One region of the Alteromonas sp. BZK5 genome, then DNA from elsewhere that is predicted to be linked to it. Evidence: predicted binding sites of a transcription regulator. Region 1 holds the regulator's gene; each other region holds the start of a gene.
The links. Region 1 encodes FNR, which switches genes on or off when oxygen is low (the NO sensors DNR and NnrR bind a similar motif). Its sites were predicted from a motif close to TTGATCTAGATCAA; they were not measured.
Positions count from the first base shown of each region.

Region 1 (3,857 bases):
AGCGAGAACAGAGAGAGCATGTTGTCTTTCCCTCTGGAATTTTGTCTTTAACAATAGAGTAGGTGTCTTCTTCTACAATTTTGTAGTCAACGCCAATGCTTTCTAGATATTCAGGCAAGATATGTTCGGGGAAACCAGGCTGCTTTTGGTCAAGATTAACCGCAACGATATCAAAATGAATAGGCGCAATCTTCTTTAAAAACAATAAAATATCTAGCATGGTGTAGCTGTCTTTACCGCCAGATAAACACACCATTACTTTGTCGTTGTTTTCAATCATACCGAAATCGCCAATGGCTTTACCCACATTGCGGCGAAGTCGTTTCTGAAGTTTGTTGAAGTTGTACTTTTGCTTACTTTGCGCAGCATTTAATGGCGACGCGTCAGCACTGTTTGTGCCTAAACTCATAATTAACTAGCTTGGTTTGTGATAAAGCCACCATTATACATTAAAGCGGCTTTTCGAGACCATGCTTGTGAAGTTAAATTTGTTGGTGACATACCGTGTTGGCCGCTAAGTAACGGAAAACACGGGCTATGCGGTACTGATGAAAAGATTACACCGACAACGGCGACACAAATCCATCTGGCTTAATAGCAAGCACATCGCAATTGAGTTCGTCGATCACGTGTTCTGCAGTGTTACCAATTAGGGCCGCTGAAATGCCCACACGGCCAACGGTACCAATAACAACCAGCTCTGCATCCAGTGTTTTTGCCACTAGCGGGATGACCTTTTCCGGAAGGCCTTCTCTTACTACGCATTTGTTCTCAGGAATACCGTACTTTAACGCGTGACTACGCATTTCTTTTAAATGATGATTTTTTACCGCGTCGTGATAGGTATCGGGGTCGAACTCAGGCACTTCTATGGCGATATTAAGTGGTGTAGAAGGGTAACTGTTGACCAAATTTACGCTCCCTTTCAATAAAGAGGCGTAGTCGTTAGCAATGAGGGTGAGCTTATCGTTAAGTGCGGCGTGCTCATCGTCTTCACTGCCTACGTTTACTGCAGCAATAATCTCTCCTCCTTCTGGCCAGTCGTGCTCTTTAACGAGCAATACTGGCCGAGGGCATTTACGCATTAAATGCCAGTCGGTGGGGGTGAAAATAACAGAAGCAAGATCGTCGTGCTTTTTGGTTGCCTTTACCACTAAATCTATCTGATTGTTTAGGGTGTAGTAAATAATCGACTCATACGCACGATTATTCCATTCTACAACGATATCAGTTTCAGTGAATCCTTGTTCTCTTAAGTGGGTGGCAAGCCATTTTGCATGCTCCTTTGTAACTGCATCGCGCATTGACTCGCGCTCATCCGGGCTAAGCATGGTCGTCATATCATAAGATAAGTCGTATACCACCATCATTGCGGTAACTGAAGCGCCTGTTTTTGAAGCGAGTTCATAAGCACGGCTCAGTGCAGGTTGGTTATCGCGCTCGGCATCTACCACGGCCAGAATTCGTTTACACTCAATCATAACGTCCCCCTAACTACGAAACTTAGTAGCGGCTGTCGAAATCGAAGCTTTCTAATACTAACTATAAACGACATTGGGAAAAACGTAAGTTGTTTTAGATCAAGAATTTTACGAGGCGACCATGAGTGAACGTACCTAATTGAATATGGAGCAACCGGCGTGGCGCTGAAAGGGTAGATAGGTGGCTAACACAGGTTACAAAAAAGCGCGCTTAGTGCGCGCCTTATTTAACACTTAAAAAGGACTAACCGCAGACAACGCTAGGGCCGTTAAGCGCCGCTAGTTTGGTGTTTAGCCTATCGAAATCCAAAATAGTAATAAGCTTGCCGTCTACCTTTATGATGTTGTCTTTTTGAAAACGGCTTAACAGACGGCTAATCGTTTCAATCGTTAATCCTAAATAGTTTCCAATTTCGTTGCGCGTCATGGTTAAGTGGAATTCTCTATGGGAAAAGCCACGCTCTTCAAAGCGTTGCGACAGGTGTGAAATGAAGTACAGCAAGCGCTCTTCGGCGGTGCGTTTGTTTAAAAGCATGATCATATCGTGATCTTGTTTTATTTCTGCACTCATAAAGCTCATGATTTGATGGCGAAGCTTTGGAAATTGTACCGACATTTCATCAAGAGTTTCGTAGGGAAGCTCACACACCATGGCTGTTTCTAACGCAGACGTGTAGCTTTGGTGTTTGTTCTCTCTTAATGCATCAAAGCCGATAATGTCACCAGGAAAGTGGAAGCCGGTAATCTGTTCTTCACCTTCGGTATTAGTCACAAAGGATTTAAATGAACCTGTTCTCACTGCAAATAGCGAACGAAATTTATCGCCGGTTTGAATTAGCGTATCGCCCTTATGAAGCGGCTTTTTACGTTCAATAATATCGTCAAGAGATTCAATTTCTGTTTTGTTCAGCGCCACTGGTAAACACAGGTGGCTGAAACTACAGTTTTGACAGTGAATAGAAAATTGGCTTCCTTTGCTCATAATGCATGCTCTTTTAAAGAATACCCCACCATAATACACCGATTTTTAAATGATTGCCCCACAAATAAGATAAGCTGCATATATGGCCATTATTACGGCAATAACTTGTCTAAAATAGGTGTTCTGAAAACTTCGAATAAGATACTGACTACCAGCACTAGCGGCGAGTAAGGTGGGCAGAGTACCTAAACCAAAGAAAAACATAAGAGCTGCGCCTTCAACTGCAGTTCCCGCCGCTAACGACCATGTTAGTGTTGAATACACTAAGCCACAAGGCAGCCAGCCCCAAATGAATCCGTAAGGTATTGCGCTAAAAGGGGTTTTAAACGGCAAAAAACGTTTTGATAAAGGTTGTAGTTTGGAAAATAGGCCTTTACCTGCATTTTCCAGCACCGTTAATCCTGTCCACCATTTGCCCAAATAACAGGCCAGTAGAAATAACATAATGCCGCTAAGTAAAGACAGCGCATAGTTGGCAAGCGGTATGTAGTCTGCGGCGATTTTACCAAGAGCCCCGGTTAAGGCGCCAGCCAGCGTATAGCTAGTTATGCGACCTATATTGTAGGCAAGGGTATAGGGCACAGCTGAAGCGCCTTTTGGAGATACCATTCTAAGCGCTGCAACTATTCCACCACACATGCCCACACAGTGAACACCGCCAGCTAAGCCTATAAGAAATGCAGAGAAGTAATTAATCTCTGCCATGAGGCGCTTGGCTTTTATCTATTTTACTTTCTTGAAGTTGCTTGCGTTGTTCAGCAAGCTTTTTCTCTTCAGGAGGAAGGTCATCGTCAAACAGTATGCTATACCCTTGGCGATCTAAATCTTCAAACTGATTAGTTTTCACCGCCCAAAAGAATATCACGATAGCGACAGCGACTATGATAATGGCGATTGGAATTAATACGTAAATAATACTCATGCTATTTGCTCAAAAGTCGCGTTGAGTTTGTGACTACAATAATACTGCTTAACGACATACCAACAACAGCCATCCACGGTGAAAGTAGGCCAGACACGGCGAAAGGCAGAATCAAAACGTTGTAACCTACCGACCATCCTATATTTTGTCTAATTTTTTGCTTCACTTGGTGTGCGGTTTTAATCAGTGCAGGTACAGAAAGTAGCTGATCGCCAAGTAATATGACATCAGCAGCAGTTTTAGCAACGTCTGTAGCATTGCCTACTGCGATAGCCACATCTGCACTGGCGAGCACAGGCGCATCATTAATGCCATCACCCATCATCATTACTTTTGCCCCCGATTGCTGCATAGCCTGTACAGCATCGTACTTCTGCTCTGGTGTGAGCCCACCTTTAGCTGTTGATATTGGCAAGGAAGCGGTAAGAGCGTCCACGTTTTGTTGTGTATCGCCACTTAATACTGCAAGGGT
Region 1 is NZ_JACSOE010000010.1:70,165-74,021, reverse strand. It holds gene ttcA (tRNA 2-thiocytidine(32) synthetase TtcA) at 1-409, opposite strand, end outside; gene uspE (universal stress protein UspE) at 558-1,481, opposite strand; gene fnr (fumarate/nitrate reduction transcriptional regulator Fnr) at 1,726-2,463, opposite strand; gene BIZ39_RS04790 (sulfite exporter TauE/SafE family protein) at 2,509-3,168, opposite strand; gene ccoS (cbb3-type cytochrome oxidase assembly protein CcoS) at 3,155-3,385, opposite strand; gene BIZ39_RS04780 (heavy metal translocating P-type ATPase) at 3,387-3,857, opposite strand, start outside.

Region 2 (3,857 bases), on a different contig from region 1:
AAAATGGGAACGTAAACACGTTTACCCCCGTTGAGGCTAACTCATCTGAAGTAGACCCTGTTGTTGCCGCGTTTCAAGCTGGCAGTTTAATCGTTTATCCAACCGAAGCGGTAATGGGCATCGGATGTGACCCCGACAATGAAGCCGCTGTAAATGCGCTGTTAGAGATAAAACAGCGACCGGTAGAAAAGGGCGTGATCTTGATTGCTGCAAACTACAGTCAGCTACTGCCTTATGTTAACGATAACGCCATTCGCCTTGACAGACGCACCGATATTTTTTCGAGCTGGCCAAGCCCTAATACTTGGCTATTACCTAAGTCGTCATCTGCGCCAGTTTGGTTAACCGGCAAGCACAGTAAAATAGCGGTGCGCGTAACTAGTCACCCTGTAGTAGTGGAATTGTGCAACAAGTTAGGTAAACCGTTAGTTTCTACAAGCGCTAACCTGACCGGCCAACCGCCAGCCACCACCATTGAAGAAGCAAAAGCCGTATTCGCTGATTCCGTTTTCTATGTCGAAGGGGAAGTAGGCGGTGCAACTAAACCCAGTACCATTCGCGATGGTGACACAGCAGAGGTAATAAGAGCATGACATCAGCAGAATTACTGGACGGTAAAAATGCCGCTGAAGTAATAGAACAAGTAAAAAGCTATTTACTAGGGCTGCAAGACACCATTTGCCAAACCCTTGAACTTGCCGATGGTAAGGGCCAGTTTGTTGAAGACAGCTGGCAGCGAGAAGAGGGTGGCGGTGGCCGCTCTCGAGTACTAAAAAATGGTGCGGTGATTGAACAAGGCGGCGTTAACTTTTCTCATGTGTTTGGTAGTCAAATGCCTGCTTCAGCAACGGCTAATCGCCCTGAGCTTGCGGGAAGAAACTTTCAAGCAATGGGTGTATCACTCGTTATTCATCCACATAACCCGTACATCCCAACGTCACATGCTAATGTTCGCTTTTTTATTGCAGAAAAAGAGGGCGAAGCACCTATCTGGTGGTTTGGCGGCGGCTTCGACTTGACGCCATTTTATCCGTTTAAAGATGACGTTTTGCATTGGCATGACACTGCAAAGAAGCTGTGCAAACCATTTGGCAATGATGTCTACCCTAAGTACAAAAAGTGGTGCGACGACTACTTTTACTTAAAGCATCGCAATGAAACTCGCGGAGTGGGCGGTTTGTTCTTCGACGACCTGAATGAATGGGGCTTTGAACAGTCATTTGCATTTATGCAGGCTGTTGGTAATGGCTTCATCGATGCTTACGTTCCTATTGTTGAACGTCGTAAGCAAACCGATTTCGGCGAAAGAGAGCGTGATTTCCAACTTTACCGCCGGGGCCGCTACGTTGAGTTTAACCTTGTATTCGACCGAGGCACTTTATTTGGACTGCAAACCGGCGGGCGTACGGAATCAATTCTAATGTCGATGCCGCCGCTCGCGCGCTGGGAGTATTGTTATACACCTGCACCGGGTAGCGCCGAAGCCAAGCTGACAGACTGGTTAAAACCTACTGATTGGTGATTAATTATTAAATAAGGCTCCGCTTAAATCCTTACGCGGACCGCCGATAGCAGCTTTCATCTTTAATGACTAAAAAACGCCGTATTAACGTTAATGCGGCGTTTTTTTTGATCTACATCAAGGTGGAATATCATCTGTGTTTCAGTGAGTTATCAAACTTGCGCTGGATCAATGTTTCTCTTAACCACAGGCGTAAAGTATCGCCATCTTAGTTAAACACAAAAGAGACACATCATGCGCAAACACTTTTTTTCTGCATCTGCACTTTGCTTTACTCTTGCTGCACTCTCACCTTTAGCTAGCGCTCACCAGCAGGGCGACTGGATTGTTCGTGGCGGTCTTACTACCGTTGCTCCTGACGGATCTACCTCTAACATCGTCGCGGGTGGAACTGATCTTGGCGTTGCCCTTAATATCGATAACGATACTCAGCTAGGTCTAAACGTAGCGTACTTTATTACTGATAACATTAATATTGAGCTGCTTGCCGCAACGCCGTTTAAGCACGACGTGAATTTTTCTGTTGCTGACCCGTTAGGGACGGGTAACCAGCTTGGAGAAGTCACGCACCTTCCACCTACGCTTACCGCAAACTACTATTTTAATGATGCCAGCTCTGCGTTTCAGCCGTACATTGGTGCTGGTATCAACTATACCTTTATCTTTGATGAAGAGTTTACAGGTGCAAATGAAACAGCTGGCTTAAGCGACCTTTCGCTTGATAATTCATTTGGCTTGTCAGCACAGGTGGGAATGGATTACCAAATTGATACCAAATGGCATGTTAATGCATCGGTTCGATTCATTGATATAGATACCGAAGCAACCTTCAAAGTGGGTGATGCTGCTGGAAAGGTAAGTGATATTGAAATAGATCCTTGGGTGTATACCTTATCGGTGGGTTACACATTCTAATTATTAGTTCCACGCCTTATTAACTATTAGGCTTTCACAATTGCACTACTTTATGCGCCATAAAGAGCGTAGACAGTAACAGGGGAGTTGCGCGTTAAAAGGTTAACCCTTTCAACGCGCTTTTTTATTTCGTATTCACCATGTGATTGGCGAGCTGATCAAGTGCGTCTATTAACTGTTGAGCTAAGGCGATATCTTCAACCGTTTTAAACATGGCTTTTCGCATGCAATACATCCACTGCGCTTTTAACTCTGGTGTTACGGTATAAGGTAGGTGGCGTGCACGCAGACGCGGGTGGCCATACTGCTGCTGGTAATCATCAGGACCACCAAGCCATAAACTTAAATAGAGAAAGAACACGTGGCGAATTCTGTTTAATGGCTGGGGGTGAATAGCTAGCAGTTCATTGGCGAGTGGATCGGTTTCCATTATGTCGTAAAACGTATTTGCTAATTCCCGTACTTTCTCCTCTCCACCTATACGTTCATATGGTGTACTCTGCGAAGCACGATTATCGCTTTTCTTCTTTATATTAAATAAGTCTCGTATTCCCATGAAAAAATTCGCTGTATTCGGAAATCCTATTGCACAGAGTTTATCACCAACTATCCATCAAATGTTTGCTGAACAAGTGGGAGAAAAGATTTCTTATGAAAAGATACTTGCGCCAGTAGACGGTTTTGTAGATGCCGCCAACGCGTTTTTAGCTCAGGAAGGCGCGGTAGGTTGTAACGTCACCATGCCTTTTAAGCTTGATGCATTCAACTTGGCAAAGGTAGACGACCAAGCAGCCAAAGATGCACAAGCTGTTAATACGCTAATGAATGGTGACAGCGGAGAAATATGGGGATACAACACTGATGGTGTAGGGCTGGTAAACGATCTGCTTAACAGCGGTGTGGAAATTAAGGGTAAGCGCGTGTTGCTTATTGGTGCCGGCGGCGCAGCCCGTGGCGTAATTTCCCCGTTATTAAAAGCAGGGGCCGCCTCTTTAACCATCACCAATAGAACCAAAGCGAAAGCTGAGGAAGTGGCAAGTGCCGCTTCAAACGCTAAAGTGCAGGTGGCTGCGCTTGAAGATATCGCAGATGTTGCGCCTCATATTATTATCAATTCAACAGCCGCCAGTTTAAGCAATGAATTGCCGTGCCGTTTAAATGATGGTGTTTTACAAAACTGTGAAGTGGTGTACGACATGGTTTATAAAAACTCACCCACGCGCTTTATGAGAGATGCGGCCGAACTTGGTGTCAAAACGCAAATAGATGGATTAGGGATGCTGGTTGAGCAAGCGGCTGAAGCTTTCTACATATGGACACAAAAGCGCCCCGATACTTCAGATATTGTAAAACGTGTCAGGGCTATCGTTGAGCAAGGTGAGAAGCGAAACTAGTTCGCTTCTTCAAGGTACTCATCTTT
Region 2 is NZ_JACSOE010000069.1:13,841-17,697, forward strand. It holds gene BIZ39_RS16520 (Sua5/YciO/YrdC/YwlC family protein) at 1-593, shown strand, start outside; gene hemF (oxygen-dependent coproporphyrinogen oxidase) at 590-1,522, shown strand; gene BIZ39_RS16530 (OmpW family outer membrane protein) at 1,757-2,437, shown strand; gene BIZ39_RS16535 (group II truncated hemoglobin) at 2,562-2,993, opposite strand; gene aroE (shikimate dehydrogenase) at 2,992-3,831, shown strand; gene BIZ39_RS16545 (gamma carbonic anhydrase family protein) at 3,828-3,857, opposite strand, start outside.
Region 2: BIZ39_RS16530 (OmpW family outer membrane protein) is a predicted target of FNR. The motif match lies at 1,630-1,643, and genes of this name have one in related genera.

Region 3 (3,857 bases), on a different contig from region 1:
CATAAATCTTTGTATATTATCGATATCCGCTAACGAGCCGTTGATTCGATCGATAACTTTTTGAGTGACTAAAATGACACCTTCTCGGGTAACTGTGAAGCCTTGTTGTTTTGCTATAGCGGTATCAGCAATTACGAAGTTAGGCGGGATGTTTACCCCTTTATCAACAATTACATTAGCTAACCTGGCTTCACTGCCTACATTTACCTCGGGTAGCAACACGCTTTTATCTATTATTGACCCTGTGCCAATACTAACATTTGATGACAAAACTGACTGACTCACAGAGCAACTGTTTAACTTACAGCCTGAACCCACTAATACTTGTTTAAGTTCACAGCAGGTCGAGTGGCTACCATTAGTAATTTCGGTGGGCGCCCGTGAAAAAGAGCTTCCCCAAATAGGCCACGTGGGATCGGATAGGTTTAATAAACTTGAGTTATTCAGCAAGTCCATATGAGCTTGCCAATAGCTGTCCAAGGTGCCCACATCTCGCCAATAGGGAATTTGCGCACCATTGGGGCTACGAAAGCGATGAGCGAAAACTCGATGCTGAGCAATAATTGAAGGGATGACGTCTTTGCCGAAATCATGCTCAGAGTTAAGCGAGCCAGCATCTTCGGTGAGTAATTTGAACAATACATCAGCGTTAACTACATAATTACCCATGGAAGCCAAACAATAGTCAGGAGCATCGACCAGTGCATGGGGAACGCGGGGCTTCTCATCAAATGCGGTAATTTGACTATTGCAATCAACCTTTAACACCCCCAACTGATTCGCGGCTAACTCAGTAGGCACTTCGATGCATGACACTGTCATTTCAGCATTACTCTTCACATGGGTAGTTAAGAGTTTACGGTAGTCCATGTTATAGACATGATCTCCTGAAAGAATCAAAACGTATTTCGGAACCACCGACTTAATATAACCCATGTTCTGATAGCACGCGTCTGCCGTTCCCTGATACCAGCTTTCAGACCGTTGTTGTGATGCCGCTAAAATATCCAATCGACCGCCAAAGCTGTTGTTCAACGGGCTCCAATGCTGCATCAAATGGCGAATTAAACACTGTGACTTATACTGAGTCAGCACGGCAATTTGCTTTAGACCTGAATTAACACAGTTCGATAATGGAAAATCTATAATACGACAGTGGCTCCCAAACTCTAGTACAGGCTTAGCGCGCATTTTGGTTAATTCTTTCAACCTTGAGCCCTGGCCACCGGCCAAGACTAAAACTAAGGTATCTTTCATTATCTGGTAAATATCTGTTTCAGCATTCATATCAGGCTCCGAATTCAGCCGTCCCTGGCGCTATTTGTATCTAGTCTGTTATCTCAATCTTACGCTGTAATTCCTGTGCTTTAGCCGATTTAGGAAGAAGTATCTTGAGTACTTCTTTCTTAAAATTTGCGTTAATAGCATCTTGCTCTACGCTCACAGGTAACCTGAAACTACGCTGAAAACTGCCGTAACTACGTTCCATCACGTGTATGTTGTCTTCTTTATCTTCATCGCTTTCATACTTCTTCTCCCCGCTTATAGTGAGAATGTCGTCTGACAGCGATAGTTTTATGTCCTTACTCTCTAACCCCGGTAATTCCGCAGTCAATTCATAGCTTTTTTTACGCTCAACAATATCGACCTTGGGCGTAACGAAATCTAGTTTGGTGTCTATAAGACCGGAGGACTCTTTTGAAAAGGGAAAATGACTAGAAAAATCTTGAAAGAAGTTATCAAGGGCCTTTTGTCCAAAGAAGCTAGACAAGAAGCTGTTTGATTTACTGTCACTGGAACGATTAGTTATGGGTAAATTACTCATAATAAGTCTCCTATCGCAATAATAAGTAGATTATGGTGAGCCGAACTACCTAAGCTTTGACTTATCAGCTGCTAATAGTTAACAAGATTTAATCGCTAATGATATTGATCCCAGTCAATATAAGAATAGTTTATTTTTTTAATCGATAGTGGAAAAGGTATTGCAAATTTTCACCGCGCTTTAGACAAGCGTAAACGGAGCACGATTAGATATTCGCTCTTATATGCTTATAACTAATATGTCGTCTGCATTGCTATGCCATTGAGGAAAAGTACCGTCCATTAAACTTGTAGTCACAAGCTTAGCTTTCAAAGTAACTCAAGATGTAGGTAAACTTTGTTAACGCTTTCTTGGTTGTCCTCTCGTTTCCTAGCATATTTACAAAAATGCATTTTTGCCTCATTCGCTTGTAAGACATTTCCTACAAACTCTGTGAGTGATCTTACCTAAATTCTGAAAGAAAAAATTATACTAAAGTATAAAGTCTTTGATTCTATTGCATATTTTTAAAAGTAGTCGAAAGTCGTACAAAAAACTTTCTTAAATCCCTGTAATTCAATATGGCGGTAATAATTGGAAGGGATACTATGAACATGTCACAAGGAAACACGACGAGTCACGGATTGAGTAAGGAATCATCAACGGAATAAGTTAGGACAACTTAAGGATGAGACTCTCACAAGGCAGTGAGTAAAGGGAAGAGAAAGCAGATAGGATGCTGCATTAAACGGACGTTGAAAACGGATTTGATAGGGAATAAAGGAATTCAAGGACGAGAAACGTGATAGGACATCACAAACAGGACGTTGCAGGGATAAAGGGACTAAAGCTAGCAAGGAGCTAGAGGCAAGGAGCCAACGGCAGGAGAGCCATCAAGGAATTTCTAGTTTGCATGGACGAGCAAACCAAGGATGAAAGAAGGACATGCTAAAGGATTAGCAAAGCTGTAGCAGGATGTGCAGCGAAAAATGGAACGAAGGAAGGGATCGTCAGCGGAGCCTGACAAGGACAGCCTCAGGATGAGGAACACTGCATGTAGGATGTGCAGTAATTTAGGAAAAAAGGAAAGGGACCTACGCATGGAAGTGTAGCTCGCACAGGAAGGCGCGAGAGTAGATGGAAAGGGGCGTATACGGATTTTAATCGGGAAGATTTTAGTCGCAAAGGATCGCGGAGAAGGATACTCAAAATTCCAGGAAAAAGGGGAGCCGCTAGGTTCCCCTTTTTTTGCGTTGTTTATTACCAATCCGTATGCACTTGTTATGTAAAACCTGATCTGAATGGTGAATTAAGAACCGCTCACGCTCTTTGACATAGAAGCTTAAACCCTATGCGGCGGCACCTCTGTTCGCATAACCCTTACACCTATTAATTCAACTTCCCCAGTATATCGGTCCTCACCATTACTCGAGAACTCAAAGTTGAATACACTGTGCCAGTCTGGCTTACCATATTTAAACGAGAACCGAGTTTTTGCTCTTGCCACGCTCAACAACTGCAAACCATGTTTATCGCAGTATTGTTTTAGGTAAGCGTTTGTTCGTTCAGAAATAGCCCGTATGCGCCAAAACTGATAGCCAGTAAACCCAATAACCATCCACACCACTAACTCAAGTAACGTCATTTACTTTCTCGCTTGTGCAAACAATTGTTGAAATGCATTACTGAGAATCTGAGGGTTGGCTTTGGAATGCAGAAGTGTTAGCACTTGTCTGCGTAACTTCGGGATTTGAACTAAATCCGAAAAGAAGCCTGCGAATAAGGTGCCCTTATGACCCTCTTTTTCATCAACGTTTGCCGCCTGCTCTAAAAAGGCACTAAGCAGTAGTGGTTCCATTTGCTCGAAATGACGTGCTGCAATAACGCTTAAAATATCAAGTCTCTGCGACTTTTCGCTTTTTAATAGTTCGAGTAGTTTGTTGTTAATGGTCGGGTTAAAGGTACCCTCTGACGTGCCTCTTAACGCCGCTAAATTGATGTCGTCACTTTTATCTATCTCAATTAAATACGCCGCTAATAAATTTTCAGGCAG
Region 3 is NZ_JACSOE010000017.1:13,643-17,499, forward strand. It holds gene glgC (glucose-1-phosphate adenylyltransferase) at 1-1,287, opposite strand, end outside; gene BIZ39_RS07000 (Hsp20/alpha crystallin family protein) at 1,328-1,825, opposite strand; gene BIZ39_RS07005 (DUF3301 domain-containing protein) at 3,147-3,449, opposite strand; gene BIZ39_RS07010 (DUF3549 family protein) at 3,450-3,857, opposite strand, start outside.
Region 3: BIZ39_RS07000 (Hsp20/alpha crystallin family protein) is a predicted target of FNR. The motif match lies at 1,930-1,943, and genes of this name have one in related genera.